Regions from separate parts of the Mixta mediterraneensis genome, predicted to be linked through region 1. Evidence: predicted binding sites of a transcription regulator. Region 1 holds the regulator's gene; each other region holds the start of a gene.

Region 1 (3,304 bases):
AAAGCGAGGAAAAAAAGGATAAATGGCACATCCTTGTGCCTGTCCGGCATGAGCGTACCGGGGGTAGGAGCATCGTTATCAAACAGGTTTAATTACCAGCGATAGTCTTTATTGTGGCCTTCCCAGTCAGTCACTTCTTTTTCCGCCTCATCCTTAGCGTAGCCATAACGTTCCTGAATTTTTCCAACAAGCTGATCGCGTTTACCTTCGATAACCTGCATATCATCGTCTGTCAGCTTGCCCCATTTTTCTTTTACTTTCCCTTTGAACTGCTTCCAGTTACCACTCGTTTCGTCGTGATTCATTGCAGACCTCCAGTCATCCTTAGGTTTCATTATATATCGCGTATTGCGAGACAATCCCGATATAAAGCGCTGGTTAATTGCGCTGTTGAAAGATAATTATAGTAATAAACCGGAGACTTGCTGGAACAATACAGATTATTTTGTAACCTGGCTCAAATTTTTGATTGATAACGTCAGACAGAAAACCAGGTTTTGCGTTGCCAGTGACGACGCCAGATAAGCCATAACGTCAGGCCCCGTAAGGAGAGAAACACCATAACAGCCAGCCACAAAGCATGATTGCCTAACCAGGGTAAAGTGAACAACGTGACAAAGTACCCCAGCGCTGCAATAGTCATGCTATTGCGCATTTCGCGTCCACGCGTTGCGCCAATGTACATCCCATCCAGCAAATAACACCAAACACCAATAAGCGGCATGATAATTTGCCACACCAAATAGCGATCGGCCATCAGCCGGAGCGCATTGATAGAGGTCAGCAAAGAGACAATCTGTACGCCAAATACGGCATAAATCAGTGAAAAAATGATTGCGACCAGCAGCGCCTGACGACAGGCAGCATGCCAGACATGCATTAATTTACTGCCGTCTTTTGCGCCATGCGCTTCACCGGCAAATGCTTCTACAGCATAGGCAAAACCATCAAGCGCGTAAGCGGTGAAAGTAATAAACATCAGCAGTACGGCATTAACAGCCACCACGTCAGGCCCAATACGTGCGCCCAACATTGTCAGCGAAGCAAAACAGAGTTGCAGCATCAGCGAACGCAGCATAATGTCGCGATTAAGCCTTAACAGACGGCCCATATCGCCACGCCAGCTCTGCTTAATCAAAGCCATATCAATGCCGCGTAGCGCTAATACGCGCCATACCATCGCGATGCCTACCGCCAGCGTTACGTATTCCGCTAATGCGGTTGCTGTCGCTGCACCCGCTACTTCCCAATGCAACCCCAGCACCAGCCATAAATCGAGCAGAATATTAACCAGATTCCCTACCACCAGCAGGATCACCGGTGCCCGGGCATACTGGACGCCAAGCAGCCAGCCCAGGATGACCAGGTTTGCCAGCGTCGCGGGGGCGCTAAGCCAGCGAATGTGGATGAACAGCGTCGCCTGCTCCAGTACCTGCGGATTCCCCCCGATCAAACGCGTAGCGAGTTGGCTAACCGGATCGCGTAGAAAAATAAATATTACTCCGGCTAGCAGCGCCAACATTAACGGCTGCGTAAGCGCGCGCGCCAGCGCAGCTTTGTTATTTGCACCAAAAGCCTGCGCTGTTAAACCGGTGGTACTCATGCGTAAAAAAAGTAACAGCATAAACAGGAAGCTGGTGATCGTGGTGCCAACGGCTACGCCGCCGAGATAAATCGGACTATCAAGGTGACCAATAACAGCGGTATCGACCAGCCCAAGCAGTGGAACGGTGATATTAGAAAGGATCATGGGCAGCGCCAGCCGCCAAAGATTTTTATCGGTTGCAGTCAGAAAACGCATTCGCAGATCCGTGCTCAGAGCCGCTGCATCAACAGTTAAAACAGCAGCGGCGAAACGTGGGCAGACAGAATAGCATCAGGATCAACGAACGGAAGCGGCTAACGCAGGATTACAGCCACTCACCATTACGAACCACACCAACCGCTAAGCCTTCAATTGTCAGCGATTGAGCACGCGTATCGACTATAATTGGTTCGAATTCACTGTTTTCTGGCAGGAGATGCACAACAGAACCCTGTTTTTTCCAGCGTTTTACCGTGACTTCATCATCAATACGCGCGACAACCACCTGTCCATTACGCACGTCTTGCGTTTTGTGCACTGCCAGTAAATCCCCGTCTATGATGCCAATGTCTTTCATTGACATACCACTGACGCGCAGCAGGAAATCTGCTGCCGGTTTAAACAGATCAGGATCGACTTTGTAATGCGTTTCGATGTGCTCTTGTGCCAGCAAGGGTTCACCGGCGGCAACACGGCCAATTAACGGCAAACCTTCAGAGGCCTCTTCTTCCATTAACAGGCGGATCCCACGGGAAGCACCAGAGACAATCTCAATTACGCCCTTACGCGCTAATGCTTTGAGATGTTCTTCTGCCGCATTAGGTGAACGGAAGCCCAGTTGCGCGGCGATTTCTGCACGCGTTGGCGGCATGCCTGTTTGATTAATGTGATCGCGAATCAGGTCATAGACCTGCTGCTGCCTGCTGGTTAACGCTTTCATCCCGCCCCCTGGTTGTTTATACAGTCGCTGTGAGTATATACAGGTATTGGCGAAATGGAAACCGAAAGTGGGGGAATAATCAGCCGGTTGACAGCTTCTGGAAAGCCTATCGCAAATGCGACCAAAGCAAGGCGATCCAAACAAAAACGGCCAGTATGATGCTCAGCAATACAGCAGCTGAACCCATGTCTTTTGCTCGCCCCGCCAGTGGATGGTGTTCTGGTCCGATACGATCAACCACCGACTCAATGGCGCTATTCAGGATTTCAACAATGATGACGAATACCACGGCACCAATCATTAATACGCGGGTTATTGTGTCTATGTCCAGCCAGCAAGCCACGACGATCGCAATTAAAGCCGCAATCGCTTCCTGGCGGAAGGCCGCCTCGTGTCGCCATGCGGCGCGCAGTCCTTGCCACGAATAACCGGCAGCTTTCACTATTCTGATAAAACCGACGGCATTATTTGCCATGTGATGGGAACCCTTTCAATGAATTGACGTCAATGTCTGGGCTGCGTGCCGTTGGCACCACCACAGATCTTCGCTGCACTTTCTGGTATGCTTGCGGCGCTTTGCTAACAAGAGGCTTCATGTTGTCTATGTCAGGTTGGCGTAAACTTTATTATAAATTACTGAATTTACCACTCTCGTTTTTGGTAAAGAGTAAGGCCATTCCGGCCGATCCCGTTTCTGAACATGGGCTGGACCCTACCCGGCCCATTATGTATGTTCTGCCTTACGATTCGAAGGCCGACTTACTGACTTTACGCGCGCA
Region 2 (3,304 bases), on a different contig from region 1:
CGCGCTGGTCGTTAGCCAACGTCAGACTCGACGATCTGACGCAGCTTACCGTGGCACATTTGCAGGGTTAACTTTCCACCCGCCTGAATAAAGGCGGATTTTTAATGCCTGCCTGGTGACAGTATTGACCTGCCCCACAAATAAATAAAACAATGTTTCATTTTTATTGAATTCAGGTATCACTCTTCCTAAGATGCGCAAAGACACCCCAGTCGGGGCGCGTAAAACTTTTGCAGAGAGGTCTGAGATGGACGTTCGTCAAAGCATTCACAGCGATCACGCCAGACAGCTGGACACCGCCGCACTACGTCGCGAATTTCTGATTGAGAAAATTTTCGAAGCCGATACGTATACGCTGACCTACAGCCATATTGACCGCATCATTATCGGCGGCGTGATGCCGGTAAATCATTCGGTGACCTTTGGGGATGAAATCGGCAAACAGTTTGGCGTGAGCTATCTTCTTGAACGGCGCGAACTCGGTGTGATCAACATTGGCGGCCCTGGTGTGATCGATATAGACGGCAAAACCTGGGAAATCGGCAGTGAAGAAGCGTTATATATTGGCAAGGGCGCGCGTCATCTCACCTTCCGCAGCGCCAGTCCTGCTCAACCGGCTAAGTTTTATTACAACAGCGCCCCCGCCCATCACACTTTTCCTGATAAAAAAATCACGTTGCAGGATGCCTCTTCCGTCACGACAGGCAGTGCAGCTACCTCTAATCGTCGCACTATCAATAAATTTATTGTCCCGGATGTGCTGCCAACCTGCCAGCTCACGATGGGATTAACCAAACTGGAAGAGGGCAGCCTGTGGAACACCATGCCGTGCCATACCCACGAGCGTCGCATGGAGGTGTACTTCTATTTCGATATGCCTGATGAAGCTGCAGTCTTTCATATGATGGGCCAACCGCAGGAAACGCGTCATTTGCTGATTCACAATGAGCAAGCGGTGATTTCACCCAGCTGGTCCATTCACGCCGGGGTCGGCACACAACGCTATACCTTTATCTGGGGCATGGTAGGTGAAAATCAGGTCTTTGATGATATGGACCCTCTCAACATCAGCGAGCTGCGCTAAGCGAAGGAGAAACAAGATGGTACTGGATGCGTTTAATCTGGAAGGCAAAGTGGTGCTGATCACCGGCTGTAATACCGGCCTGGGGCAAGGAATGGCATTAGGACTGGCACAGGCTGGTTGCGATATTATCGGGGTTAACCGTACTGACCCTGCGGACACGCAAAGCAAAGTGGAAGCGCTTGGCCGCCGGTTCTGCTCGCTACAGGCTGATCTTACCCACCCGGAAGTGGTGACACAAATGGTCGAACAGGCTGTTGCCGCCTGCGGTAAGATCGATATTCTGATCAATAACGCTGGCATTATTCGCCGTGACGATGCGCTGAATTTCAGCGAGCAGGACTGGGACGATGTGATGAACGTCAACAGCAAAAGTTTGTTTTTTCTGTCTCAGCAGGTTGCTCGCCAGTTTATCGCACAAGGTCACGGCGGCAAGATCATCAATATTGCTTCAATGCTGTCATTTCAGGGCGGAATTCGCGTGCCCTCTTATACTGCATCGAAAAGCGCGGTGATGGGTTTAACGCGTCTGATGGCAAATGAATGGGCCAGACATAACATCAACGTCAACGCCATTGCGCCGGGTTATATGGCCACCAATAACACAGAACAGTTACGTAACGATGAATCACGTCGTGAAGAAATCCTGGCACGCATTCCGGCCGGGCGCTGGGGCATCCCGGATGACATGATGGGACCCGTTGTTTTTCTCGCCTCTGCCGCTTCAGATTACGTCCACGGCTATACCCTTGCCGTGGACGGGGGCTGGCTGGCACGCTAACGTTCAGGACGGGCAAGATCCAATCGCCCGCCGCTTTTAAAAAAATTAATGCTTCGTTACAGCGTCACATGTTCTCATTTACTGGTTAAATCCCTATACTGGATGCATTGACAGTTTGTTGCAGCCAGGTTTTATCATGACGGCCGAAGGCCATATCATTTTTGCCATTGCCAGCGCTATTTTCGTTAAACGTGCCGAACTCACACCCGTGATGGCGCAGGCAGACTGGTGGCATTTGGTCCCGGCAACGTTATTAACCTGCCTGCTGCCCGACATCGATCATCCTAAATCCGTATTAGGCCAGCGCCTGCGATGGCTTTCTCAGCCCATTGCGCGCGCCTTTGGTCATCGTGGCTTTACGCATAGCCTGCTTGCAGTCGCTGCGGCGCTGTGGCTATTTCAGATCAATGTTCCTAAAGACTGGCCGCTGCCTGCTGATGTGCTGCAAGGTATGACGTTAGGTTATCTCAGCCATATCGTTGCCGATATGCTGACACCCGCCGGGGTCCCATTATTGTGGCCGTGCCGCTGGCGCTTCCGCTTACCCATCCTGAATAGCCAAAAAGGTAACCAACTGGAGCGCGCCTTATGTCTGGGTTTAGTCGGCTACGCGCTGTGGTTTCCTGTTGGCCTGCCTTCTTTTGGGGCAAATGGCTGGCCCAGCCAGCTGTTTGATACGCTACAAAACGGCGTCAGCCGCCTTATCTCTGACCAAAGTGCACACTAAACAAACGAATTTAACCAGTAAGTTATATGCCATTCCATTTGGGTATAAGGCTGCACCATAACCTACTGCTACCATTACGGCACGCTTAATTCGTGATTAACATTATGCTGCCTGTCACCTCACTTAGCGCAGCATTATCCTGGAGTTTCAGTATGGGTCTTCCCCTTATCCTTAATATCGTGACCTTTGTCGTGCTACTCGTGCTGCTGTCACGTCTTGGCCGTGAAAAGTGGAGCCTGTCGAAAAAAGTGCTGTCTGGCTTAGTCATCGGCGTGCTTTTTGGCCTGGCATTGCAGCTCATTTATGGTGAAAACAGCGAGGTGGTAAAAACCTCCCTGAACTGGTTTAACATTGTCGGCAACGGTTATGTGCAACTGCTGCAAATGATCGTCATGCCGTTGGTATTTGTCTCGATTCTCAGCGCGGTGGCGCGTCTGCATAATGCCTCTTCTTTAGGTAAAATCAGCGTGCTGACCCTTGGCGTACTGCTGTTTACTACCGCGATTGCGGCCCTGGTTGGTGTGTTTGTTACCGGTCTGTTTGGTCTCAGCGCTGAAGGATTAGTCCAGGGTGCACAGGAAACCGCCCGCCTCAGCGCCCTTCAAAGTCACTACGTCAGCAAAGTCTCTGACCTGAGCGTGCCGCAGCTGCTGCTGTCATTTATCCCGAAAAATCCGTTTGCTGATCTGACAGGTGCGAATCCGACTTCAATCAT
Region 3 (3,304 bases), on a different contig from region 1:
GTGTGAAAGCGATTCGCATGCAAATCTAAAGCGAGTCGTTATTGAATTGCACGCGATTCAGTGGCGACTATTTTTTTAAAAAACATTTGTTTGCTAGGGGCGTGAATCTATATTAGATTCGTAATTAAATGGGGGGTGATTCGTGATGGGAGTCGTCATTTTATCGTGGTGATTCTAATGGTGAATCGCACAAAAATACGTGGTTTTAGAGTCGGTAATATTTGGCTTGTATGGATATTTAAATAAGAGGGCTTATGGCTAAGATCCAGGTTTATGTTAATGACAATGTCGCAGAAAAAATCAATGCGATTGCCGTTCAGCGGCGTGCCGAAGGTGCTAAAGAGAAAGATATTAGCTATTCCAGTATTGCATCTATGCTGCTTGAACTTGGGTTGCGCGTCTATGAGGCACAAATGGAAAGAAAAACGTCAGGGTTTAACCAAGCGCTTTTTAATAAAACCATTCTGGAGAACATTCTTAAAACACAACTCACTACCAGTAAGCTGTTAGGTATGACTTCTCTTAGTCCACACCTGGAAGGTAACGAGAAATTTGCATTCAAGGAAATGGTGACATCTATTCGGGAAGATGTTGAAGAGATTGTGTCTCAGTTCTTCCCTAAAGAGGATGATGATTCTCAAGATAATTAACTGAAAAAGTAAGATAAATAGATTATCGATCTACCATTTTTGGGTGACGATGTAAGCTAAAGTTGTTATATTTTATACAGTCTTAACTAAAATTTGATTGTCGACAACCTGTTTGTCGATTCGCCGGTACACCGGGGTAGAGACCCGATGTACCGACTATACACAGAAACCTTTCTAGGAGGCTTCAAGGTTCTGTCGCATTAAGGCGGCGTCGGGTAACATGCTGTTTTTTTTAATGATGTTGCCTGCTCATGCCTCTGATACGAAAAGCCTTCAAACGCCTGCACTATCCCCTCGATGTTATTGCTCAATGCGTTCGCTGGTATCTGGCTTATGCCCTTAGCCTGCGCAATCTCGAAGAAATGATGGTCGAGCGCGGCATTATTGTTGACCATTCGACGCTTCACCGCTGGGTTATCCGTCTGGTGCCGTTGCTGGATAAGGCGTTTCGTCGGCATAAGCGCACCGTGGGTCGGCGGTGGCGCATGGACGAAACCTACATCAAAATCAAAGGCCAGTGGAAATATCTGTACCGCGCGGTAGATACTGCAGGTCAAACCGTCGACTTCCTGCTGACCGCCAGACGCGACGCTGCCGCTGCGTTGCGTTTCTTTCGCAAGGCCATTCGTCATCATGGCGAACCCGAGGTAGTGACTATCGATAAAAGTGGCGCCAACACGGCCGCCCTGACCACACTTAACGCCAACAAACCAGAAGAAGAAAGGATGACCATCAGGCAGAGCAAGTACCTGAACAACCTGGTTGAGCAGGATCACCGGAATATCAAACGACGAATACGGCCGATGCTGGGATTCAAGTCGTTCCGCCGGGCGCAGACGTTGTTAGCAGGCATCGAGTTGTTACAGATGATACGCAAAGGACAACTTCAGCATCCCGCCGGCGACAGATTGTCACCAGCGGAACAATTTTATTTGTTGGCTGCCTAAAATATCGGCAGCACAACGTTTGCTGACTCTGCTCTGTTAATGCGACAGAACCCAGTGCGGGCACGGCGTTTATGCCCGCCGGGGCAACGCCACGGCATAAAGAGCGGAGATCCTCGACTTCCATATTGAGAATTTTTACGGATACTACAGTGAGGGGGCCCCCTCGACAGGGGTTATCACCTAGCCATACAGAAGTTACTCACTGAAACTGTGGATAACTTAAGAGCAAAATATTTCCGTCGACAAAACAGACATCTGACCAAAACCTCTAAGACTTTTCTTGCCAATAGCCAAAAACACCCACCATAATACTGTATATCCATACAGCACAATTAAGGCCTTTATGAAAGCAGAAATCATTTCCCCTCTGACCAGCTCACGACTGCAGCTCCCGCTGTTTGCAGACACCTGTCAGGCCGGTTTCCCCAGTCCTGCCACGGACTACGTTGAAAAGACGTTGGATTTAAATGAGTTCTGCATCAACCATCCCTCCGCCACATTCTTCGTCAAAGCCGAGGGGGATTCGATGATCGAGTCCGGGATACTGTCTGGCGACCTGCTGATCGTGGATAAGGCAGAAAAGGCTTCGCACGGCGACATCATCATTGCCGCCGTCGACGGTGAGTTCACCGTGAAACGGCTCTGCACACATCCTGTGCTGTGCCTGCAACCGATGAATCCAGCCTACTCCCCGATATTTGTTAATCCGGACGACCTGGATATTTTCGGCGTTGTTATCCACGCCATACATTCGTTTAAGTGACGCACAATGTACCTGCTCTGTGACGTCAACTCGATGTACGCCAGCGTCGAACAACTGTTCCGGCCAGACCTGAAGGGTAAACCGGTGATCGTGCTTAGTAACAACGACGGGGCGATTGTGGCTCTAAATAAAGAAGCTAAAAAGCTCGGCATTAAACGCTTCGCCCCCTACTTTCAGGCGAAGGACATAATCAGACGTTACCAGGTAACCTGTTTCAGTTCGAACTACGCGCTTTACGGCGACATGTCCGCACGGATCATGTCCACGCTGGAAGAAATGGCCCCAGAGCTGACTATTTACTCAATCGACGAGGCATTTATGAAGGTCACCGGCATAGATTCGTGTGAGTCTTACCTGGCCTTTGGCCAGCGCGTCAGGACGACAGTACGGCAGCGTACGGGGCTGACCTGCGGGATCGGGATTGCTCAGACACTTACGCTGGCAAAGCTGGCCAACCACGCGGCAAAAACGTGGCCAGCCACTGGAGGCGTCGTGGATCTGAGTAACCGCGACCGTCAGCGAAAGTTGATGGCTCTGCTGCCAGTGAATGAGACGTGGGGGATCGGGCGAAAGTTATCAGAAAAGCTGAATGCGATGGGCATTAAGACGGTGCTTCAGCTGGCGGACGCCAACCTGAACCTGATGAAGAAGACGTTCGGGGTCGTGGTGGAGCGAACCATACGTGAACTCAACGGCACATCCTGCATATCCATTGAAGCCCTGCCTGCCAAACAGCAGATCATCTGCAGCCGCAGCTTCGGAGAACGCATTACACAGCTTCAGGATATGAGACAGGCTGTCTGCCAGTATGCCGAGCGCGCCGCCGAGAAACTCCGCCAGGAGCGGCAGTACTGCAAACACGTCAGCGTGTTTTTGCGAACCAGCCCCTACGCCAACGAGCCGCAGTACGGAAACAACGCCAACCAGACGCTGATGTGTCGCTA
Region 4 (3,304 bases), on a different contig from region 1:
TATTCGTCTGCGGATCAGTCGTCACCTATCACCCACTTCTGCTCTGTTTCGCCATGCGGTGCGAATGTCAGTAGTACTTTGTATCGGTTACGCCTTTATCCAGGTTACCGGCGTGGAACGCGGTTACTGGATTTTGCTCACCAGTCTGTTTGTCTGCCAACCCAATTACAACGCGACTCAGCGGCGTCTGGCGTTACGTATTGGCGGAACGCTGGCGGGTATTGCTATTGGCTTGCCGGTTTTATGGCTGGTGCCGTCGGTAGAAGGACAGTTAATCCTGATCGTGCTGAGCGGCGTACTTTTTTTCGCTTTTCGCCAGGTACAATATGCGCAGGCCACGCTATTCATCACCTTACTGGTGTTATTATGCTTCAACCTGCTGGGCGAAGGGTTCGACGTTGCCTTGCCTCGCGTGGTGGATACATTGCTGGGATGCGCTTTAGCATGGTTTGCCGTGGCATTTATCTGGCCCGACTGGCGTTTCCGTCAGCTACCGCGGGTCGCTGAGCGTACCCTGAATGCTAATTGCCGCTACCTTGATGCCATTATGGAACAGTATCACCAGGGAAAAGACAATCGACTGGCTTACCGCATTGCCCGTCGCGATGCGCATAATGCCGATGCAGAATTGGCATCGGTGGTTTCAAATATAAGCAGCGAGACGCGACCTAACCATAAGCTGCGTGAATCCGCCTTCCAGTTGCTTTGCCTGAACCACTCTTTTCTGAGCTATATTTCAGCGCTCGGTGCACATCGTGACAAGATCACCGAATCAGGGCTTCTCACTTTGCTGGATGACACGGTTTGCTATGTTGAGGATGTTTTACAGATAGACACCGTAAGCGACATTCAGGCAGAAGAAATGCGTTTTTCGCTCGCGCAACGAATCAATGAATTGTCTGCCGATCCTAATACGCGTGCGCCGCTGGTATTGCAACAGTTGGGATTGCTGGTTGCGCTATTACCCGATATTGCGCGCCTGCGTCGCACGCTGGCGATGAATTAATGTCCGGAACTCTCTGTGTTCAGCGTGTGCTTAACGGTGTTCTGATACCACTCACTCAGCTCCGCCTTTACTGCCTGGGGTAAGGCGGCGTGATGGTGACCCGATATGGCGCCCTGTAACGCCAGTAAAGTATTAAGCCCAACGTGCTGGTTGATAGCTTTAAGTTTAAGCCAGCATTGTTTGGCACCCGTCTCACATAAATGCTTAACAGTGCAGATCCCTACCTCTCGTAACATCAGCTCCATCCGAAGGCTGAGATTGGGCAGATCTTTTAATCGCACCGAGGTATGCCTGGATTGTAATTCAGACTGGGCAGTCTGCAGCGAAGATGCCGAGAGCGCGATCAGACGTTCAGCGTTGCACCAAAGCGCCTCATCAACTTTGAAATAGTTAAGATTTACCGGTATACCGCGTTTACGGAAAACGAGCGTCTCCAGCGGACATTTAACGACGTACTCACGCAGTGCCTCACTGGCGCGCAGATAGAGTTCGTCTTCGTTTATCAAAGCGAAAACGACCTGCTCTACAGCTAAAGCGTAACCCCCGAATTGCGTTCGTGACTCGATTTTTCCTAACGACGCTAAACATTCTCTGGAGCGTTCAACTACCTGATGTGCTTTCTTCATTGTACCACCTCCCTGTACAGGAAATAACTTAAACACCTTTTTATTCAGCCATTTAGAAGATAAGAAAAAGACGTAACAGGTTCAATGAATAAATGCATTCTGACCGGAACTTCTGTCGATTTTGCGAGGTATTTTCAGAAATTTGGGTTGATCTTCATCCAAGATAACATTACTGTATATCCATACAGCACCCTGTTGAGTGATTAACTTATGCGAACACAATATACGAACAATGCGCGCCTGGCTCACCGTTATACGTCCTCATCCATGCCAACTTATAACAGCGGCTGGATTACTGAATTACGCTATAGTGAACAGCCAGGTATGATGCAGATGTTGTTGTTGCCGTTGCTACAGCAACTGAGTCAGCAATCTCGCTGGCAGTTGTGGTTAACACCTGCGCATAAGCTAAATCGCGCCTGGTTACAACAGTCAGGACTGCCCCTGGAAAAGAGTATGCATATTGCTGATTCTGATCGCTTTAATACCGTAGAAACCATGATAAAAGCTTTACGGACGGGGAATTATAGTGTCGTACTGGCGTGGATTCCCTATGAACTGGATGAGGAAGAGCGACGTGAGCTTGAACGGGCAGCAGCAGAAGGTGAAGCGCTGGGCCTGATTTTGCGCTCCGGTAATTCAGCAGAAGCGCCACTCCGACCACAAAATCCGCCAAAAATTCAGTCGGATTTGTTTCATTAAGTAAAAACGGGATTTATCTCAGGATAATTTTCTTCTTGTTCAGCGCTAACTCACTGATTATCTTCCTTCCTGTATTGACAAGGGCTTAGCAGCTTTTTTACCTTTTCTGCTATGGCGAGAAGGCCATGTCAATTGTTAGAATTTGTGTATAAACCGCTGTTTTTTTACAGTAGCGCATCACATCATACTTGTAAGTTTCCAATCTCGTTGTAGACTTTATCTCGCCAGGGTGCTCAATAACCTCCGTTTTTTCGGTAGAGTCATAAGCGAGCGTTTTGACCCGGCGAAGGATTAAACCAAGAGCAACCTTTTTGCTCATTGCCTATTTGGATGATAACGAGGCGCAAAATGAAAAAGACAGCTATCGCAATTGCAGTGGCACTGGCTGGCTTCGCTACCGTAGCGCAGGCCGCTCCGAAAGATAACACCTGGTACACCGGTGCTAAACTGGGCTGGTCTCAGTATCACGATACTGGTTACTACGGTAACGGTTACGAGAACAACAACGGTCCAACTCATGAAAGCCAATTGGGTGCTGGCGCATTCCTTGGTTACCAGGCAAACCCATACCTGGGCTTTGAACTGGGCTATGACTGGCTGGGTCGCATGCCAAACAAAGGCACTGTAACTAACGGCGCATTCAAAGCACAAGGCATCCAGCTGGCTGCTAAACTGAGCTACCCAATTACTGACGACCTGGACATTTATACCCGTCTGGGTGGCATGGTATGGCGTGCGGATTCCACACAGTCTAATCCAACCTATGGCCGTATCAGCGACCACGACACCGGTGTTTCTCCGTTGGCAGCAGTGGGTGTTGAATACGCTCTGACCAAAAACTGGGCGACCCGACTGGACTACCAGTGGGTTAACAACATCGGTGACGCCGCTACCGTTGGTACACGTCCTGATAACAGCATGCTGAGCGTAGGTGTTTCTTACCGCTTCGGTCAGGATGAAGCCGCTCCGG

What was found. The regulator LexA, encoded in region 1, represses DNA repair genes until DNA is damaged. The targets are predictions, from matches to a motif close to TNCTGTATGTACATACAGNA.
Region 2: the regulator LexA is predicted to act here: its motif matches at 1,959-1,978, upstream of QRY16_RS08975 (metal-dependent hydrolase).
Region 3: the regulator LexA is predicted to act here: its motif matches at 1,907-1,926, upstream of umuD (translesion error-prone DNA polymerase V autoproteolytic subunit).
Region 4: the regulator LexA is predicted to act here: its motif matches at 1,803-1,822, upstream of sulA (SOS-induced cell division inhibitor SulA).

Annotation. Positions count from the first base shown of each region.
Region 1 covers NZ_JASUAZ010000040.1:9,494-12,797, forward strand. The annotation lists gene zur (zinc uptake transcriptional repressor Zur) at 1-22, shown strand, start outside; gene QRY16_RS17500 (CsbD family protein) at 93-305, opposite strand; gene dinF (MATE family efflux transporter DinF) at 479-1,801, opposite strand; gene lexA (transcriptional repressor LexA) at 1,911-2,525, opposite strand; gene QRY16_RS17515 (diacylglycerol kinase) at 2,632-3,000, opposite strand; gene plsB (glycerol-3-phosphate 1-O-acyltransferase PlsB) at 3,129-3,304, shown strand, end outside.
Region 2 covers NZ_JASUAZ010000010.1:65,882-69,185, reverse strand. The annotation lists gene hxpB (hexitol phosphatase HxpB) at 1-71, shown strand, start outside; gene kduI (5-dehydro-4-deoxy-D-glucuronate isomerase) at 248-1,084, shown strand; gene kduD (2-dehydro-3-deoxy-D-gluconate 5-dehydrogenase KduD) at 1,101-1,862, shown strand; gene QRY16_RS08975 (metal-dependent hydrolase) at 1,999-2,589, shown strand; gene QRY16_RS08970 (L-cystine transporter) at 2,742-3,304, shown strand, end outside.
Region 3 covers NZ_JASUAZ010000091.1:481-3,784, forward strand. The annotation lists gene traM (conjugal transfer relaxosome DNA-binding protein TraM) at 255-650, shown strand; gene QRY16_RS21530 (IS6 family transposase) at 902-1,597, shown strand; gene umuD (translesion error-prone DNA polymerase V autoproteolytic subunit) at 1,941-2,360, shown strand; partial or broken gene umuC (translesion error-prone DNA polymerase V subunit UmuC) at 2,367-3,296, shown strand.
Region 4 covers NZ_JASUAZ010000006.1:107,666-110,969, reverse strand. The annotation lists gene yccS (YccS family putative transporter) at 1-1,006, shown strand, start outside; gene QRY16_RS06355 (TfoX/Sxy family DNA transformation protein) at 1,003-1,632, opposite strand; gene sulA (SOS-induced cell division inhibitor SulA) at 1,843-2,334, shown strand; gene ompA (porin OmpA) at 2,683-3,304, shown strand, end outside.